3 regions of the Neobacillus sp. NPDC058068 genome follow, and region 2 is predicted to be linked to each of the others. Evidence: riboswitches for the same ligand, from Rfam matches in the RefSeq annotation. Region 2 holds a riboswitch; each other region holds the start of a gene.
The links. Region 2 has a riboswitch for S-adenosylmethionine ahead of ACFVSW_RS06905 (methionine ABC transporter ATP-binding protein). Riboswitches for the same ligand answer to the same signal wherever they lie in the genome.
Positions count from the first base shown of each region.

Region 1: it holds a riboswitch for S-adenosylmethionine, as region 2 does, so the genes downstream of both, mtnK (S-methyl-5-thioribose kinase) here and ACFVSW_RS06905 (methionine ABC transporter ATP-binding protein) in region 2, are expected to answer to the same signal.
Region 3: it holds a riboswitch for S-adenosylmethionine, as region 2 does, so the genes downstream of both, ACFVSW_RS27265 (sugar ABC transporter substrate-binding protein) here and ACFVSW_RS06905 (methionine ABC transporter ATP-binding protein) in region 2, are expected to answer to the same signal.

Region 1 covers NZ_JBHVSI010000002.1:166,493-172,916, forward strand. The annotation lists gene ACFVSW_RS03070 (pyridoxal phosphate-dependent aminotransferase) at 74-1,252, opposite strand; SAM riboswitch class I at 1,492-1,648, shown strand; gene mtnK (S-methyl-5-thioribose kinase) at 1,754-2,944, shown strand; gene ACFVSW_RS03080 (ATP-binding protein) at 2,979-4,103, opposite strand; gene ACFVSW_RS03085 (thiamine pyrophosphate-dependent enzyme) at 4,268-6,424, opposite strand, start outside.
Region 2 covers NZ_JBHVSI010000004.1:216,172-222,595, reverse strand. The annotation lists gene ACFVSW_RS06910 (O-acetylhomoserine aminocarboxypropyltransferase/cysteine synthase family protein) at 1-1,066, shown strand, start outside; SAM riboswitch class I at 1,192-1,300, shown strand; gene ACFVSW_RS06905 (methionine ABC transporter ATP-binding protein) at 1,435-2,460, shown strand; gene ACFVSW_RS06900 (methionine ABC transporter permease) at 2,453-3,118, shown strand; gene ACFVSW_RS06895 (MetQ/NlpA family ABC transporter substrate-binding protein) at 3,135-3,965, shown strand; gene sufC (Fe-S cluster assembly ATPase SufC) at 4,409-5,194, shown strand; gene sufD (Fe-S cluster assembly protein SufD) at 5,216-6,424, shown strand, end outside.
Region 3 covers NZ_JBHVSI010000040.1:6,334-12,757, forward strand. The annotation lists gene ACFVSW_RS27255 (ABC transporter permease) at 31-1,035, opposite strand; gene ACFVSW_RS27260 (sugar ABC transporter ATP-binding protein) at 1,037-2,521, opposite strand; gene ACFVSW_RS27265 (sugar ABC transporter substrate-binding protein) at 2,606-3,721, opposite strand; SAM riboswitch class I at 3,849-3,957, opposite strand; gene ACFVSW_RS27270 (MFS transporter) at 4,220-5,395, shown strand; gene ACFVSW_RS27275 (ketopantoate reductase family protein) at 5,482-6,399, opposite strand.

The DNA.
Region 1 (6,424 bases), on a different contig from region 2:
ATTCGTATTTATTCACTTTTTAAAGTTGCTTAACTTATTTTGGATTATCCCAAGAAAAAAATAAAATGTCAACCTATTTTTTAAATATTTCTAAACGACTTATTCTTCTGATAGCTTCTGTTAACCGTTCCTCTGATGATAATAAACCAACACGGACATAGCCCTCGCCAAAATCTCCAAAGCCAATCCCCGGTCCTACCATGATATGTGCTTGATCAAGAAGAATGGTTGAAAATTCCTCAGATGAATACCCATCCGGAACCTTAAGCCAGGCAAAAAATGAGCCTTTTGGGGCGGTGACATTCCAACCAAGCGAATGAAGACCAGTAATTAAAACGTTGCGCCTCCGTTCGTACAGTTCATTTAGTTCGTTCACACAATCCTGGGGACCCGTCAATGCAACCGCAGCGGCCTCTTGTACCGCTCCAAATAAACTGACGTAAAGATGGTCCTGCAAAAGTTCAATCGCGGAAATGACACTCTCATTCCCCACTGCAAATCCAACTCTCCAGCCCGCCATATTATAGGTTTTCGATAGCGTGTAGATTTCAATTCCCACTTCTTTCGCACCGTCTGCTTGTAAAAAGCTAATTGGTTTAACGCCGTCAAATCCAATCGCACCATAAGCAAAATCATGGACTACGCAAATATCATTTTCACGGGCCAGATTGATAGTTTCTGCAAAGAACTCCTCACTCGCGGTTGCACCGGTAGGATTATTCGGGTAATTGAGAAACATTAATTTTGCTTTTGATAAAGCAGTTGAATCTAGTTCTTGATAATCCGGTAAGAAACCATTTTCTTCTCGTAACGGCATGGTAACCATTTCCGCCTTTGCAAGCGCAACACCCGACCAATAATCAGGATAACCTGGGTCGGGAACGAGGATGGTATCGCCTGGGTTTAATAAACACTGAGGAATCTCAACCAGCCCCGCTTTACCGCCAAATAATATTGCCACCTCTTTGTCGGCATCAATGGTCACACCATATTCTCTTAGATAAAAATCTGCTGCCGCTTGTTTTAAGTAACTAAATCCTTGAAAAGGCGAATATTTATGGTTGAGCGGATTGGCTGCTGCTTCCTGAAGCTTTGCGACAATATGCGGCGGTGTCGGCTGATCTGGATTGCCTTGTCCTAAGTTAATCACATCATGGCCCGCGGCTATATATTCGCCAACTTTTTTAACAAGACCGGCAAAAAATTGTTTTGGTAGACTATTCAAAAGTTCCGATGGCGGAAACTGCTTCATCGTTCTCACCTGCTTTTTTATTTTCAAATTATTGTTGAATTTCTAGTGACAAATGTTATAACTTTTATATTAGCTTGTAAAGGGAAAATTTCAAAAGCAGTGAAGATTCATGAAATTAAAGATTTCTTAACGTTACCTTTTGGACGGATTGGTTTGTGGATTGAATAAAAAATATTGACACCCATTACTTAATCTTGTTATAGTTTTTATCAGATTGAAAAAACTGAAAACTTTATTTACTCTTATCATGAGCTGGCTGAGGGATTGGCCCTTTGAAGCCCAGCAACCGACCGGAAAACCATTATGAAATGGGGCGCCTATTCGCGCCGGGGAAGGATCCCCTAACAGGCACGGTGCTAATTCCAACAGAAGGATTGTCTTTCTGAGAGATAAGAGGTGCGAAGAATCACCGTCTTCTAGCCTCTTTCAGATGAGAAAGAGGCTTTTTTAGTGCCGAAATACGCACGGATAAGCCTCCACTAATTAGGAGGAATTTTAGAAATGAGTCTATTAAAGCAAACAACTTATCAGCCATTAACCGAAACTACCGCCACAGAGTTGGCATTAGCATTAAACCTTTTTTCTGATAACCCTGAACTTTCCTGTAAGGAGATTGGTGATGGGAATCTTAATTTAGTTTTTCATATTGTCGACGAAAAGAACGGAAAAGGTGTAATCATCAAACAAGCTCTTCCATATGCCAAAGTCGTGGGTGAAAGCTGGCCATTGACACTTAAAAGGGCAAAGATTGAAGCAGATGCCCTGATAATTTTTGGTTCTATTGCACCAAAGTATGTTCCAGAGGTTTACTATACTAATGATGTGCTGGCAGTGACCGTCATGGAAGACCTCTCCCATCTTTTAATTGCGAGAAAGGGATTCATAAAAGGCGAAACTTACCCGCTTCTATCCCAACATCTGGGTGAATATCTGGCGAAAACACTATTTTTCACATCGGATTATGGATTAGGTCCGTCTTTAAAAAAAGAAAAGGTTCAACAGTTTATCAATCCAGAGCTTTGCAAAATCACCGAGGATTTAATTTTCAACGATCCCTTCTTTGATGCAGAGACCAACGAATTCGAGGCCGGCTTACGTACTACAGTCGAAGCCCTTTGGAAAGATGAAGAACTGAAATTTCATGTGAACGTATTGAAAAAAAGCTTCCTAACAGAAGCAGAAGTTCTTCTTCATGGAGATTTGCATACTGGAAGTGTTTTTGCCAATGATTCGGAAACAAAAGTTATTGACCCTGAATTCGCGTTTTATGGTCCCGCTGGATTTGATATTGGCCAGGTATTTGCGAATCTCCTTTTCCAAGTCATAGTGAACGAGCATAACCAAGTTCTCTTTATCAATCATCTTGAAACAGTGTGGAATGTATTTGAAGAACAATACAAGCACCTTTGGAATACTGAAAATAAGGAAAATTTAGCGCAAACCTCCACATTCTTAAACTACAATTTAGCTAAGTTTTTCGATGATGCTCTTGGTTTTACTGGCTGTGAGTTAATCAGAAGAACAATTGGGCTTGCACATGTTGCCGATTTAGACAGCATTGAAGAGGAGCAAACTAGATTAGCTGCCAAACGTAAAACGTTGGAACTTGGGGGAATCCTAATCAAACAGAGGAAAGAAATCAAAAATCTTGGAGCTTTCATAAATTTGGTTAAAGAAGTACTTAAAAAGTAAAAAGCAATCCGAGCTTGTTCGGACTGCTCTTTACTTAGGTATCATTCACATTGATATCGTCAAGAGGGAGGGTGATCCGAAAAATCGTCCCTTTCCCTTCTTCACTTTCAACGTTAATGGTTCCTTTATGCTCTGCAATGATGCGAAAGCTAACCATTAAGCCAAGACCGGTACCTTGGTCTTTAGTCGTATAAAATGGTTCACCCAGCTTATTGATAATTTCTTTCGGTATTCCCATCCCTTCATCCTCAATCGAAATACTCATTCGATTGGCCATTTTCTTAATGGTAATGGTAATATTCCCGCCTTCTTGCATAACCTCGATAGCATTTTTGATTAAATTGATAAAGACTTTTTTCAACTGATTTGGTTCACAAAATATAGGCGGAAGCTGTTCATCATAATTTGTAACAAATTGAACATTGTGAAGGACTGCTTGTGCAGTCAACAAGTCGACTGTTTCCTTCATGATTTGATTTATTTCCTTTTCTTCATACCTAGTTGCCTGCGGTTTAGCAAGCATCAAAAATTCGTTGATAATTGAATCAATTCGCTGAAGCTCCGAAGTAATAACCTGATAATACATCGAATGCTCTTTCATAATACTGCCCTCAAGTAATTGAATGAAACCTTTTAAAGCGGTCATCGGATTACGTATTTCATGGGCAATTCCTGCCGCTAGTTCGCCAATCACATTTAAGGTATCTGATTTTCGCAGATGCTCCTGCATCTCGATTGTTTCCGAAATATCCTTAAAAACAGTAAAATTCAACCCCTCAACGATTTCCGCTTTTGAGGAATATTCAAAATACGTCTTTTTACTGTCCACTTTTTCAACAATGATTATAGAGGTACTCTGCCCATCAATGAGAGCCTGTTCAAAATGTTTTATTATTTCCTGTGTATTGCTTTCATGATGGGTATATAAATCGTATAATCGCAGTCCGATTAATTCTTCCTTTGGGAGGCTAAGCATTTTTTCACCAGCCAAATTAATATCAACGATACGATGCTGATTGTCCCATAAGATAAGTCCATCGATGGAATCTTCAAAAATCCGTCTGTATCTTTGTTCGCTCTTCTGCAAATCAGTTTCCATCTTCTGCTTTTCACTAATTTCTAGAGGTAAAGCGTTTTCCTGTTTGATCTGCTTCTCCACCTATAGCCACCCCGCGAACACAAATAATCTTGCAATAGTATTAGACATATATTCTACATCGAACGAGCAAAACCCTTTTCGTATGGTAAGCAAATTTTTAATGACCATAACCGTAAAAATGCAAAAACGCAAAGCACTTTGTGTGCTTTACGTTTTTGCATTATCTATAACATAGGGTTTTCATGCTTCGCTTTTAAACGCTGCCATCTTTTTTCTACTTCTTCTTCAAACTCTTCTAAAATAGGTTTGTTTTCATCTTTTAATAGATGTTTTGTTTTACCCATATATTTTAACCAATCAGAAAGTGAAATCCGTTTGTTCTTTTCTTCTGGATTGTAGGTAATCGTTGTTTCCCCTTGCTCCACTTCATAAAGCGGGAAGAAACAGGAATTTACCGCAGCTTCGACAATCGTTGTACCGAACCGGTCGTCCGATTTCCAGTTTAAAGGACAAGCGATTAAGAGTTTCCCGTACACAGGTCCTACATTTTGCGCATACCACTGTGCTTTTGCACCCTTTTTCACCAAGTCTTGCGGGAAGGCTTCCGAACCAGTAAAGACATACGGTATATTGGTTGCAGCCATGATTTGTGCTGTATCCTTATGGTGGAAGGCTTTACCGCGCTGTGTTTTTCCAACACCGGAGGTACTGGTCATATGCCCAAGTGGCGTCGAATAGGACATTTGTGAACCTGTATTCATATAACCTTCGTTATCATATTCAAGCATAATTAATTTATGTCCGCGAAGAGCCGTACCAATTGCCGAACCCATTCCGATATCCATTCCGCCGTCACCAGTAATCATTACAAATGTAGCATCGTCAGCTACCTCGATTTCACCACGGCGCTTCAGTTCCATAAAGGCTTCAAGCGTGCCGGATAATGTGGCAGCACCGTTTTGGAACAAATTATGAATCATTGTTTGCTTATGTGAAGTGTTTGGATAGCCAGTCGTTGTAACATAAGCACAGCCAGTTTGGAATAAGGTAACAACATCGCCTTCGATGCCTTTAAAGAATAATTCCAGACCAGCGAATATTCCGCATCCAGGACATGCGCCGTGACCTGAGGCAATTCGTTTCGGTTTCCCTGTAAGCGCACGGAGTGGCGGTATTTTCACCTTTAATTTATTCGTTTCTTCATCCATTTTCACATCAATTAAGCCAGTTTTGAATGCATCCCCATGTTGTGGTAAAATGACCGGCTTCAGAATTTTCTCCGGATCACCCGGAACATGGCCATAGTAATCAAACGGCTTTTCAGCTCTTCCTTTATCCATAGCGTCAATGACCATATCAAAGAAAGCTTGCGCATCAGTTGCATAAAAATCCTTACCGCCGAGACCAAAGACACGGCTTAAGACAATGGTTTGATTTTCTTTATCATCTTGAAGAGCCGACTTCACTTCATGGGTTAAGTTAGGACCATTTGCACCGTATGAATCAGCACGTTCCCCCACCAACAATGCTTTCACATTTTTTAGGGCCTCGCGGATTTCCTTTGCCGGAAATGGACGGATGATATTCGGACTGATTACGCCTGCTTTAATCCCTTTTGCACGAAGCTGGTCAACAACATCTTTAGCCGATTCGGCGGCAGAGTTTAATAAGAATAAAGCCACATCAGCATCTTCCATTTTATATAAATCAAGAACAGGATATTCTCGGCCGGAAAGCTTGGCGTATTCGGCAGCAACTTCTCTAAATACCTCACCGGCATTGTAGATTGCTTCTGACTGTTGGAAATGATTGTTGATGAAATCATCGCCGCTCATATGGGCACCAATCGTTACTGGTTTTTGCGGATCTCTGATAAAATTGTAATCAGTTGGGCACTCGCCAACAAATTGCTGTACCACTCTTCGGTCTTTAAAGTATTCCACCCGCCTTTTTTGGTGAGAGGTAAAGAAGCCATCGTAGGCCACAATAACTGGCAGTCTTACTTTAGAATGCTCGGCAATTTTCAATGCCATGATGTTCAGATCGTAAACGGCTTGCGGCGTCTTAGCTGTTAAAATAACCCATCCTGTATTCAAGGCATAATAAAGGTCGGAGTGATCTCCCCTAATATCAAGCGGTCCGCTGACAGAACGAGTTACAAGGTTCATGACCATTGGAAAACGAGTTCCCGATTGTACTGGCATCTGTTCTATCATATATAAGAACCCATTTGCACTTGTGGCATTAATCACCCGTGCCCCTGTCGCGGCGGCACCATAACAAATGCCTGCTGAACCATGTTCGCCGTCTGCCGGTATCAATTTAATATCGTGTTCCCCACGGGTTTTCATTTGATCTAAAAATTGGGCTACTTCTGTAGA
Region 2 (6,424 bases):
TGCAGTTGCAAGCGGCATGGCAGCGATCACACTTGCGATTTTAAATATTGCTGAAGCCGGTGATGAGATTGTCTCTGCCGCGAATCTTTATGGCGGAACTTATAATTTATTTGCCGTTACCCTTCCTAAATACGGAATTAAAGTGAAATTTGTCAACCCGGATAATCCTGAAAATTTCCGCACGGCGATTACTGAAAAAACAAAAGCAGTCTTCGCTGAAACGATTGGTAATCCGAGCTTACGCGTACTCGATATTGAAAAGGTAGCGGCAATTGCTCATGAGGCCGGGGTTCCATTAATAATTGACAATACCTTTGCGACACCGTATCTGTGCCGGCCATTTGAGCATGGTGCAGACATTGTCGTTCACTCGGCCACAAAATGGCTGTTGGGAAATGGCACGACAACTGGCGGTGTGATTGTCGATGGCGGGAAATTTGACTGGAACTCGCCGAAATTTCCGGGCTTTACAACTCCAGATGCAAGTTATCATGATCTCGTGTATGCAGAAGCACTAGGTGCGGTCGCTTATATTATCAAAGCACGCGTCCAGCTTTTACGTGATCTGGGGCCGGCACTAAGTCCGCAAAATGCTTTCCAGTTCACACTTGGTCTTGAAACACTTCATGTGCGGATGAAAGAGCATGTTGCCAATACGAAGGAAGTGGTAAATTACTTAGTCAATCATCCTGCAGTGGAGTGGGTTTCTTACCCTGGACATCCATCACATCCGGATCATGAATTAGCGCAAAAGTATTTGCCAAAAGGTGCCGGCTCCATGGTTGTCTTTGGGATTAAAGGTGGCAAAGAGGCAGGGGCTAAATTGATTGATGCAATTACGCTGTGGGCACATGTTGCCAATGTTGGCGATGCAAAAAGCTTAATTATTCACCCGGCAAGCACCACTCATCAGCAATTAGATGCAGATGGGCTTAAGTCTGCAGGGGTATCTGAGGATTTAATTCGCCTTTCCATTGGTATTGAAAATGTCGAGGATTTAATCGAAGATCTCGAATCAGCGATTGAAACGGCGACCGGCTTAGCTTCCCTAAAAACAAATGCTTAAATTCAGCTGACACTATTATCCAAATAAATTCTCATTGACACTGCTTTTTATCCGTGATACGATAGCAATCGTAATATCATTACTTAAATAATTTAACGTGTAAATTGAATATAGAATGCTGTAAGCTCTTATCAAGAGAGGTGGAGGGATGTGCCCGATGAAGCCCGGCAACCGTCAATATTTGTATTGAAATGGTGCCAATTCACACAAAGCGGTTGCTTTGGGAGATGGGAGAAAGGATTGTTTTAATAATGCCTTTCTGCCTGTGCAGAGAGGCATTTTTATTTTAAAAAAAAGAATCTTTTCTTGAAAACAGCCTAACTCTATAAACAAGAATCTGTAAATTGGATAAAAAGCAGGTGATTCAAGTGATATCGATAAAAAACGCAAGTAAAATTTTTCCTTCAAAACAGGGGCATTTAAAGGCAGTTAATGATGTAAACCTGGAAATACAAGAAGGAGAAATTTTCGGAGTGATTGGATATAGCGGTGCCGGAAAAAGTACGTTAATCCGGATGTTAAATGGACTCGAGCTCCCGACGAATGGAACCGTTACGGTAGCCGGCCGGGTGATTTCGAAAATAAAGGGTGCTGAGCTCCGGAAAGCTCGCCAGGAAATCAGTATGATTTTCCAGCATTTTAACTTGCTGTGGTCTCGGACAGTAAGTGAAAATATTGCTTTTCCATTAGAAATCGCAGGGGTAAATAGTTCGCAAAGAAAACAGCGAGTGCAGGAACTTATTAAGCTAGTCGGTCTCGAAGGCAGGGAAAATGCTTACCCTGCGCAGCTGAGCGGCGGGCAAAAGCAGCGCGTCGGGATTGCTAGAGCACTTGCTAACAATCCAAAAGTATTGCTTTGTGATGAAGCAACTTCCGCGCTCGATCCGCAAACGACCGATTCGATTTTGGATTTGTTGGTCGATATTAATAAACGGCTGGGTTTAACAATTGTCTTGATTACGCATGAAATGCATGTCATCCGGAAAATATGCCACCGGGTAGCGGTCATGGAAAGTGGAAGAGTCGTTGAGCTTGGTCCAGTGCTTGATGTGTTTAAAAACCCGGAGCAGCCGATTACGAAGCGATTTGTCCAGCAGGTAACGGAACCGGAAGAAACGAAGGAAACAACCCAACATCTACTCGAACTTTATCCGCATGGTCGTGTGGTTCAGCTCTCGTTCGTTGGGGAGACAACAGAACAGCCATTAATCACAAATGTTATCCGGAATTTCGATGTGGTTGTCAATATTCTTCAAGGGAAGATTTCACACACCCAAAACGGATCATACGGAACATTATTTATTCACTTGGATGGGCAAGTAAGCGAAATACAGAAGGCCATCGATTATATTCACTCACAGCAAGTCGGCGTGGAGGTGATCAGTAATGGCTGATTTTATGGAAATGGTAAAGTGGGACAAATTAATTGAAGCAACACGTGAAACGATGTATATGACTTCCATTTCCGTGTTTGCGACATTTGTTTTAGGATTATTACTTGGTCTGCTGTTGTTTTTAACAGATAAAGGGAATATATGGGCCAATCGGACCGTTAATGTTGTTATTGGCGGCTTTGTCAATATTTTCAGATCCATTCCCTTTATTATCTTAATAGTTTTATTATTTCCATTTACAAAATTATTGTTAGGGACGATACTCGGGGCAAATGCGGCGCTTCCAGCCCTCATTATTGGTGCAGCCCCATTTTATGCGCGAATGGTAGAAATTGCGCTTAGGGAAATCGATAAAGGTGTGATCGAAGCATCGCAATCGATGGGAGCAACCCATGGCCATATTATTTTTAAAGTATTAATACCGGAATCCTTACCGGCATTAATTTCAGGGATTACCGTTACAGCTATTTCGCTCGTTGGCTTTACGGCAATGGCTGGAGTCATTGGAGCTGGCGGACTTGGGAATTTTGCCTATCTCTATGGGTTTCAGGGCAATAAACCGATTGTCACGTTAGTTGCAACGATTGCGATCTTAATTATAGTTTTTATTGTCCAATTTATTGGTGATTATTTTACAAAGAAAACAGATAAGCGATAACAGGAGGAGTTATATCATGAAAAAGGTATTTAGTTTCATTGGAATTACGTTACTGGCATTTGCCCTTACAGCGTGTGGCAGTACAAAAAACGATTCAGCGGGGAAAAATGGAAACAAAAAATTAGTCGTTGGTGCCTCTTCTGTACCACATGCGGAAGTGCTAGAGGCAGCAAAGCCATTATTAAAGGAAAAAGGTATTGACCTAGACATCAAAGTTTTCCAAGATTATATTCTTCCAAACGTAGCATTAAGGGATAAAGACCTCGATGCCAACTATTTTCAAACACCAGGGTATTTAGACCTGCAAATGAAAGATAATAAGGACTTTGATTTTGTAAGTGTTGGCGAAATTCATAAGGAACCAATCGGAATTTATTCTAAAAAATATAAGAGCTTAAAAGACCTTCCACAAGGTGCAAAAATAATAATGAGTAATTCATTTAGTGACCATGGACGTATTTTACCTATTTTTGAAAAAGCAGGATTAATTAAGCTTAAAGAAGGCGTTGGCGCGAATGCAAGAGTTGAGGATATTATTGAAAATCCAAAGAACCTTGATTTCTCAACGTTAATTGAAGCCAAATTATTAGCATCTTCTTTCGAAAGCGGTGAAGGTGATGCAGTGGTTATTAATACGAACTACGCATTAGAAGGCGGCGTTGACATCGGAAAGTATGGAATTGCCTTTGAAGGCGATGACGTTGTACCGGCAAACCTTGTGGTCGTTCGTTCAGAGGACAAAGACAAAGAAACCATCAAAACACTTGTAGAAGTTCTCAAATCAAAAGAAATCCAAGACTTCATTCTTGAAAAATACAAAGGGGCCGTTGTACCGGTTTCTAAATAAAACGTATTTAAATAGGAAGAAAAGCAGAAAGTCAGTGACAACTTCACTGGCTTTTTCTGGCCGATAGGAAAGTATACTTTCCTATCAGGCATAAGTGCAACTACGCCTCTGTCTTCGCCTAAGAGCTCGCCAATCGGCGAGTTTTCTTTATATTTTCGCTCCAATTAATAGAACATGTATTACCATTGGCAAAACAATATAAAATAAGGTATCATTTATACCGAATGTGTTTTACATAAAGAGTTTTCGTCTGAATTTTCACAAAATTACTCCTTTCATTCTCATTTAGGACTTGCTTAATGAAAATAGCAGCTTTGTTTTTACTGTTTAGGAGTTGCTAATACATTTCATTTGTTATAAGATTGTAATGAGAATAAAATGAGAATTGCTTCATAGAACATTGTAGTTTCAAGATACAAATCATTCTTTTCGGAGGTATAAATATGGCTGGATCAACTTTAACAATTAAGGACCTTCATGTAGAAATTGAGGGTAAAGAAATATTAAAAGGGGTAAACCTTGAAATAAAGGGTGGAGAAATCCATGCAATCATGGGGCCAAACGGTACTGGTAAATCCACTTTATCTTCTGCTATCATGGGTCACCCAAAATATGAAGTGACAAGCGGAAACATTACATTAGATGGACAAAATGTTCTTGAAATGGAAGTAGATGAGCGCGCACGTGCCGGTCTTTTCTTAGCAATGCAATATCCAAGTGAAATTAACGGCGTTACAAATGCAGACTTCCTACGTTCTGCAATCAACAGCCGTCTTGGTGAAGGAAACGAAATTTCATTGATGAAATTCATCCGTAAAATGGATAAGCAAATGGAATTCCTTGAAATGGATCTTGATATGGCACAGCGTTATTTAAATGAAGGCTTCTCCGGCGGTGAGAAAAAACGGAATGAAATCTTGCAATTGACGATGTTAGAACCGAAAATTGCCATCTTAGATGAAATTGACTCCGGACTAGATATCGATGCCCTAAAGGTTGTATCCAAGGGAATCAATGAAATGCGCGGCGAAGATTTCGGCTGCTTAATTATTACGCACTATCAACGTCTGTTAAACTATATCACTCCTGACCATGTGCATGTAATGATGCAAGGCCGCATTGTGAAATCCGGCGGACCAGAGCTAGCACAACGCTTAGAAGCAGAAGGATATGACTGGATCAAGCAAGAACTTGGAATTGAAGATGAAACAGTTGGGCAAGAAGCGTAAGAGAGCGTTAGGAGGATTACAATGACAACAGAAACAAAATTATCATTTGATAATGGCAAAGTAAGCTCGTTCTCCAAAGAAATGAGCGAGCCTGCTTGGTTTGAAGAATTCCGTCTTAAGGCATTAACAGATTTCGAACAGCTGCCAATGCCAAGACCTGATAAAACGAAAATCGATAAATGGAATTTCACGCAATTCAATCAACATACGGTCAAAAGTGCTGCCTATCCTTCACTTGCAGAATTGCCGGAAGAAGTGAAAGCATTAATTGATATGGATGCTGAAAACAAGAACTTATATATCCAAAGAAATCAAACGCCTGCCTTTTCAGCTTTATCTGAAGAGCTAAAAAACAAGGGTGTAATTTTTACCGATATTTTCACTGCTGCTAGAGAGCATGGTGATCTGTTGAAAAAGTATTACATGACGCAGGCTATCAATGCTGACGAACATCGTTTGACGGCGCTTCACGCAGCACTTGTAAATGGCGGGGTTTTCTTATATGTTCCGAAGAATGTAGAAGTTGCCGAGCCAATTCACGCCGTGTTTGTCCACGATGATGCTGAGGCCAATCTGTTCAACCATGTGATTGTTGTTGCTGAAGATAATAGTGCCGTAACATATGTTGAAAACTACATTTCAACAATGGAAACATCAAATACAGTTGCTAATATTCTGGTAGAAGTGATTGCGAACGCCAATGCGAGAGTGACATTTGGGGCAGTTGATAACCTTGCAAAAGGAATTACGACGTATGTGAACCGCCGCGGTGTTGCCGGCAGAGATGCACGAATTGAATGGGCCTTAGGGTTAATGAATGAAGGAAACACGATTTCAGAAAACACGACTAATTTAATTGGCGATGGCTCTTATGGAGATACTAAAACAGTTGTTGTCGGACGCGGTGAGCAAACACAAAACTTCACCACCAAGGTTGTTCACTTCGGGAAAAACAGCGAAGGCTATATTTTGAAGCATGGTGTAATGAAAGACAGTGCTACTTCCATCTTTAATGGAATCGGTAAAATTGAACATGGCGCTTCTAAATCAAATGCTGAGCAAGAATCACGTGTGTTAATGCTAAGTGAAAAAGCACGCGGCGATGCCAATCCAATCCTATTAATTGATGAGGATGATGTAACGGCAGGTCACGCTGCTTCTGTCGGCCGGGTTGATAACTTACAGCTTTACTACCTAATGAGCCGCGGCATTACGAAAACGGAAGCGGAA
Region 3 (6,424 bases), on a different contig from region 2:
CAAAAAAACCTATCCACAATGTGAATAGGTTTATTTCTGCTTATAGTAGGTAATCGCAAGTGCAAAGGCCAATACTGCCCCTTTAACAATATCCATCGCATAATACGGCACCGACATCATCACGAGGCCGTTTTGCAATATTCCAATCAAGACTGCCCCAACAAACGTGCCAATCGCATTGGCCTTCCCGGCTCCAAGTACTGAAAAGCCGATAAAGGCGGCGGCTACTGAATCCATTAAGTAGGGCGCCCCTGAATTAATTTCTGACGTCATAACACGAGATGCAAGCACAATCCCGCCAATCGCTGCAAACAGTGCCGATAGTAAATAGGCGGCTACCTTATATTTATTCACAGGGATCCCTGAGAGTCTTGCCGCTTCTTTATTTCCACCGATTACATACATATAGCGGCCATGCTTTGTATAGGTCAAAAAGATGTGCACAAGCATGACGGTCACAGCCATGATGATAATAATCCATGGCACCTCACCGATTTTTGCAAAAAATGGACTAATCAAACCTGTCGCCATTGAGCCATCCGGCATCACCATATTTTGCGAAACCGTTGCTCCCTTTGTGTAGGTAAGTGCTGTCCCTTGGATAATAAACATCGTCGCCAACGTCATCAGCATATCAGGGATTCTTAACTTCACAATCATGAACGAGTTTAACGCCCCAACAACCAATGACGCCGCAATCGCAGAAATAATTGCCACCACAGTATTCTGTGAAAACCATACAAACATCGAAATGACAACCGCATTAGAAAGCGATGCCACTGAGCCTACCGACAAATCGAAACCATTTACAGATAATGAAATCGTAATGCCAATCGCAATTATCGTCACAATCGATATAGAACGTAAAATATTGATAATATTGCTGCCCTGAATAAATGCAGGATTGGCGGCTGAAAAAATAATGATAAGTGCAAGAATCGTAATGATAGTCCCGTATTTATATAAAAACTGAAATAGCTCAAAAGCCTTTTTCGCTGGGGCCTCCTGATTCTTCGCTGAAATTTTTGCTTCCATTTTACCTGCCCCCTGTTGAATACATTAAAAGTTCCTCTTCGCTGGTTGCTTTTGTTTCCAATTCCTTTACCGCCTTGCCGTCATATAAAACATAGACCCGGTCTGTAATCCCGATAATCTCCGAAAGCTCGGATGATGCATAGATAATCGCTTTGCCCCGGCTGGCCAATTCGACAATTAATTCAAAGATATCCTTCTTCGCCCCGACATCGACGCCTTTGGTTGGTTCATCAAAAATGTAGACATCCGCATCGGCAACGAGCCATTTTCCGATTGCTACCTTTTGCTGATTACCGCCAGACAGATTTTGGACCTTCGTTTCCTCAGATGGGGTTTTAATTCCGAGGCGTCTGATCAATTGCCTAGCTGTCTCTTTTTCTCTTTTTCTATCTAAGAAGCTAAAAGTCTTTGAAAAGCTCCCTAGGTTCGCTGCTGTCAAATTAGCTTCCACTGATTCAAGAACAAGAATTCCTTCCTTCCTCCGTTCTTCGGGAACTAAAGCAAACCCCTTCTTTACTGCCTCATACGGACTCTTTATTTTCACTTCGGTCCCGTGAAGCAGGATTTCCCCGCCAGTTACTTTCTCGGAACCGAATAACGCTTTACACATTTCTGTTTTCCCAGCGCCAACAAGCCCCGCAATTCCAACGATTTCTCCTGATTTAACGTGAAAATTCAAGTTTTTAATTTTTTCTCTATCAGAAAGTCCTTTCACTTCTAGGACGCTGTTTCCAATGGTCGTATTCCTTTCGGGAAACTGCTCCTCCAGCTTTTGACCAAGCATATGCTCAACCACTTTATTGGAAGTTGTGGCGGCAACCTGCTCTTTCACAACAAATTCACCATTTCGCATAACCGTCACTTCATCGCAGATTTCAAATATTTCCGGCAGGCGGTGTGAGATAAAAATAATCCCTACATCTTGTTTAACTAGTTCCCGAGTAATCCGAAAAAGTTCGCTCGTTTCGGTATGGCTCAATGGTGCAGTCGGCTCATCTAAAATAAGAAACTTGCACTTATTGGAAACTGCTCTAGCGATTAAAATCATTTGTTTTTCAGCAAGTGACAACTCGCTCACCAGCGTCTTCGTTGAAAGTCTAATATTCATACCGGACAAGATTTGCGCCGCTTTTTGATGAAGCTTATTCCATTTCATCCATTGTCGTTTTCCCATGTTATGAACAGTGTCCAGCAGCATAATATTTTCAGCCACGGTTAAATACGGAATAAGGGCCGTATCAACCTCCTGGTAAACAATTTGAATACCAGCATCCTGGGCATTTTTCGGGGAACGAATCTTCAGGTTTTGCCCATCCATCGATATCTCGCCGGTATAGTGGTCATAGGCTCCGGAGAGAACCTTCATTAACGTTGATTTCCCTGCACCATTCGCCCCAATCAATGCCTGAATTTTCCCCGTTTCCATCGAAAAATTAACCTGGTTTAACGCCTTTACGCCTGGAAATTCAATTGAGATGTTTTTCATTGCCAATGTTGAACTCGTCAAAATGCCACCCCCTATCAAAACGACACTCTCTTAATCGATTGAATAAGAGAGTGCCAGCTGGAATTATTTTTTATAATGCTTCTTTAACGTTTTCATCCACTCTTCTTCAAATGCCGTAGACTCACCCCAGCCTGGGATGATTTTTGAAAGATTAACCATGTTCACTGGATCCTTGGAGTCCTGCAGGTTTTTTTGAGAAACAAGTGATGCTTCTAAGTCATAGGTTTTTGGTGTTTCTTCGCCAGCCAGTTTTTTCGCAAGTATTCTCAAATCGACAGCGCCGATTAATTTAGGATCGACAGCCGCTGTATACTTCCAGGCACTGCCTTTTCTTTGGATATCCTGCAGGTCTGCATTGGAAACATCAATTCCAAAGATTTTCACTTCTTCACGGCCTGCTTCTTTAAGCGCACGTGCTGCACCAATCGCAAAAGCATCCCACGTAGCAAAGATAGCGTCAAGCTTGCCCTTAGGGTATTTGTTCAACATCGCCGCAACGGCATTTTGCGTTTGCACACTTGTATCCGCTGCTGCTACGCCAAAGCGTTCCACTTCTTTAAGCCCGGGGTTTTTCGCAAGCACATCCTGATAAACTTTGTTCCGACGGACCATTGGCGGGAAGCCGTCTACCCAAAGATAAGCAATATTGGCTTTACCCTTCGTATCCTTTACGAGCTGGTCAAGTGCTAAGGTCGCTAATGCTTCATCATCCTGAGACGTAAGCGTCACACCTTCAACATTCGCCAGGTTTGGATTCGAGTCAAATGCAACAACATGTTTTCCTTTTTCTACGATTTTCTTTACATCGTTTACTGTGGCATCGTCGTCACCGTGTGAAATGATAAATCCATCATAATTCTGATCTAATGCCTGATTGATGGCATCGTGGAATTTCGCTGTGTCCCCATTTGCGGTAAACACGTCTACTTTTATCCCTAATGCTTCTCCTTCTTCTTTTGCCCCGGCTAAGAATTGGGCTGTATGGTCGTCACCGCCAATTTTACGAATGACCTTGATTTTCAACTGATCCCCTTTGGAAAATGCCTCCGGTACCCCTTCAAGTGAAACCTTTTTATTGCCGCTTGCCTGTTTTGTTTCCCCGCCAGAAGCACAGCCAGTTAGTAATAGCGTTGCCGCCAATGCTGATACGAACGTACTTTTTAATAAATTCCTTTTCATTTTTAAAGCTCCTCCTTTTTGTTCTTACCAATACACCGTTACTCCTATTGGAAAAGTTTGTTTTTAGGTAAAATAAAAAACCTCTCCAGAAAAGAGAGGTTTCATCACAAATAGAAGGATTACTCCTCTCTTATCTTTCAAAACAAAAAATTGTTTTGCAGGATTTAGCACCAATTCCTTGTCGGAACGGTTGCTGGGCGTCATCGGGCCAGTCCCTCTGCCACTCTTGATAAGAGAACGTATTATTCATTTAAAGTATTAAACTTAATTTAAACTCCTATTAATAAGTTGTCAATAGTGTTTTGAATATTTCTACTTAAAAAATATTCAAAACACTTGCATGTAGGGGAAAATAAAGCAAAGTTTCAAAGTAAGACCTATCCCTTTATAATCATCAGAAACTTCGGTATGATAATATTTAGGGAACCGAAATAACTTTAGAAAGAAGTGTTTAATAGCGTGAACCAGCAGGAAAGTGCCAAACGTAATTTACTGATCATGTGGTTTGCCAACTTCTTTGTAGCCGGAAGTATGACGATGGTTATGCCGTTTATTTCGTTGTACATTGAGTCGTTTGGGGATTTTTCCGAAAAATATGTCCAGCATTGGTCAGGGTTAACGTTTGCGATTACATTTGTTTCCGCCTTCCTTTTTTCACCGATTTGGGGGAGAATTGGCGACCGCTATGGGAGGAAAAAAATTCTTATTTTTTCCGGATTAGGAATGGCATTCTCGATTTTTCTTATAGGATATGTCCATTCCGTTTGGCAGCTTTTTATGCTGCGATTTTTCATGGGATTCTTTTCGGGATTTATCCCGATGTCACAAGCTTTCATTTCCACACAAACACCGAAACAGATTGCTGGACGGGTCCTTGGTACATTGCAAACCGGCAGCATCACAGGTTCGTTGTTAGGGCCAATGTTAGGCGGAATATTGGCAGATTCCCTTGGCTATTCTACCACCTTTAAATGGACCTCCATTTCCATATTCATTTCTGCGCTACTTGTCATTGCCACAAAAGAATTCCTGCTTGAAGCCAAAAAGGGTGCCAAAACCCATTATTCAAGCAAGGAAGTATTGAAGCATATTACTCGCAATCCCGTGTTATTAACCGTGCTGCTAATCTCTGCTCTTGTCCAGATTGCACACTTTAGCATCCAACCGATTTTATCCTTATTTGTTAGTGATTTGCACGGGCCAGCAAATATCGCCTTTTATTCAGGGATTGCTTTCTCCGCCGCAGGCCTAGGAAATTTAATGATGTCGAGGAATTGGGGGAAAATTGCTGATAAGTATGGCTATATCAAAATACTGATCATTCTTCTTTTCTTGGCGGGAATTGTCTACCTGCCGGGAGCAGCCGTTACAAGTCTTTGGCAGCTTGTCATCATCCGCTTCGCCCTCGGTGTCACGATTGGCGGTATAATTCCTGTACGAATTGCTTATATCCGCCAGGAAGCGCCGATTGCAATGCAAGGTGAGGTGCTTGGTTACAATACAAGTCTAAGGTTTCTTGGAAATATAATCGGACCGTTATTAGGCGGATTCATATCCGGTTCCTTTGGATTTTCCGCGGTATTTATCAGTACAAGTGCCTTATTGGTTATTAGCGGTTTAATTTTACTTGTTTCCATGCAACGAAATCCAAAGCTAGTGAAGCATACGGCTTAAAAGCATTGCCTTTATCGGGAAAAATGGTACTGCTTTGCTTAAAGCGCAAATTATTAAAACGGCCCATTAAAATTTGGGCCGTTTTCTTATGATAACTGTTTCTCATAAACTTTTAAATTGGCATAAACAGCTTCTAAAACAGGGACTGAAATCAGCTCCTTATGTGCAATCTCTACTAAATAGCCGTGTACATGGTCAGCCTCAACCTGTGATAATTTCTCCGTATCTCGCTGCATCGAGGATTTCATTGGATATGCCAGATTATCAATTTGGTTCATTTGAAGCGTTTGACTATCCTCAGGAAGAGGTGCACCTACCCGTTTCATCACAGAAATAATTTCCTCCAAAAGCTTTGAAATTTCAGCTTTGCCGCTTGGTTCCTCACGGATTGGCCCAATTGGCGACCTCATTAAGGTAGTAATTCCGGACATTGTAGAAATGAAGAGATATTTATTCCATAAATCCTGGTTTATGTTGTCGCTTAAACGATAACCTATGTTAGTCCCCTTAAATGCTTCTTCAATTTTTAAAATGCGCTCTGTCGTTTCACCCGTTCGTTCTCCAAACACTAAATCATGTTTCGGACTGGATTGGATGACTTTTCCATCCTTATCAAGGGTGGTTTCGATAAAGCAAAGACCGCCGATGACCTGTTCTTCTCCAAATATCATTGCCAGTCTATCAACATGCGAAATACCGTTTAATAATGGCAGAATAGCAGTTTCTTTGCTGACATACTGTCGGATGCTTTGAAGCACTCCATCCAGATGGTAGGCTTTCGTTGAAAGTAAAATCAAATCAAACGGACCTGCATCCTCTCCTGCTAAAATAGTTGCAGGAATTAATGTCACATTGCCGTGGACACTCTCAATGACCAGTCCTGTTTCCTCAAGCTGCTTTTTCCTTCCTTCCCTCACCAAAAAAGTAACATCTTCTCCTTTTTCAAGTAAGCGTCCGCCAAAATAACCGCCGACAGCACCTGCACCAACGACTAAAACTCTCATGCTAATCCCCCTTGTATACTATTAT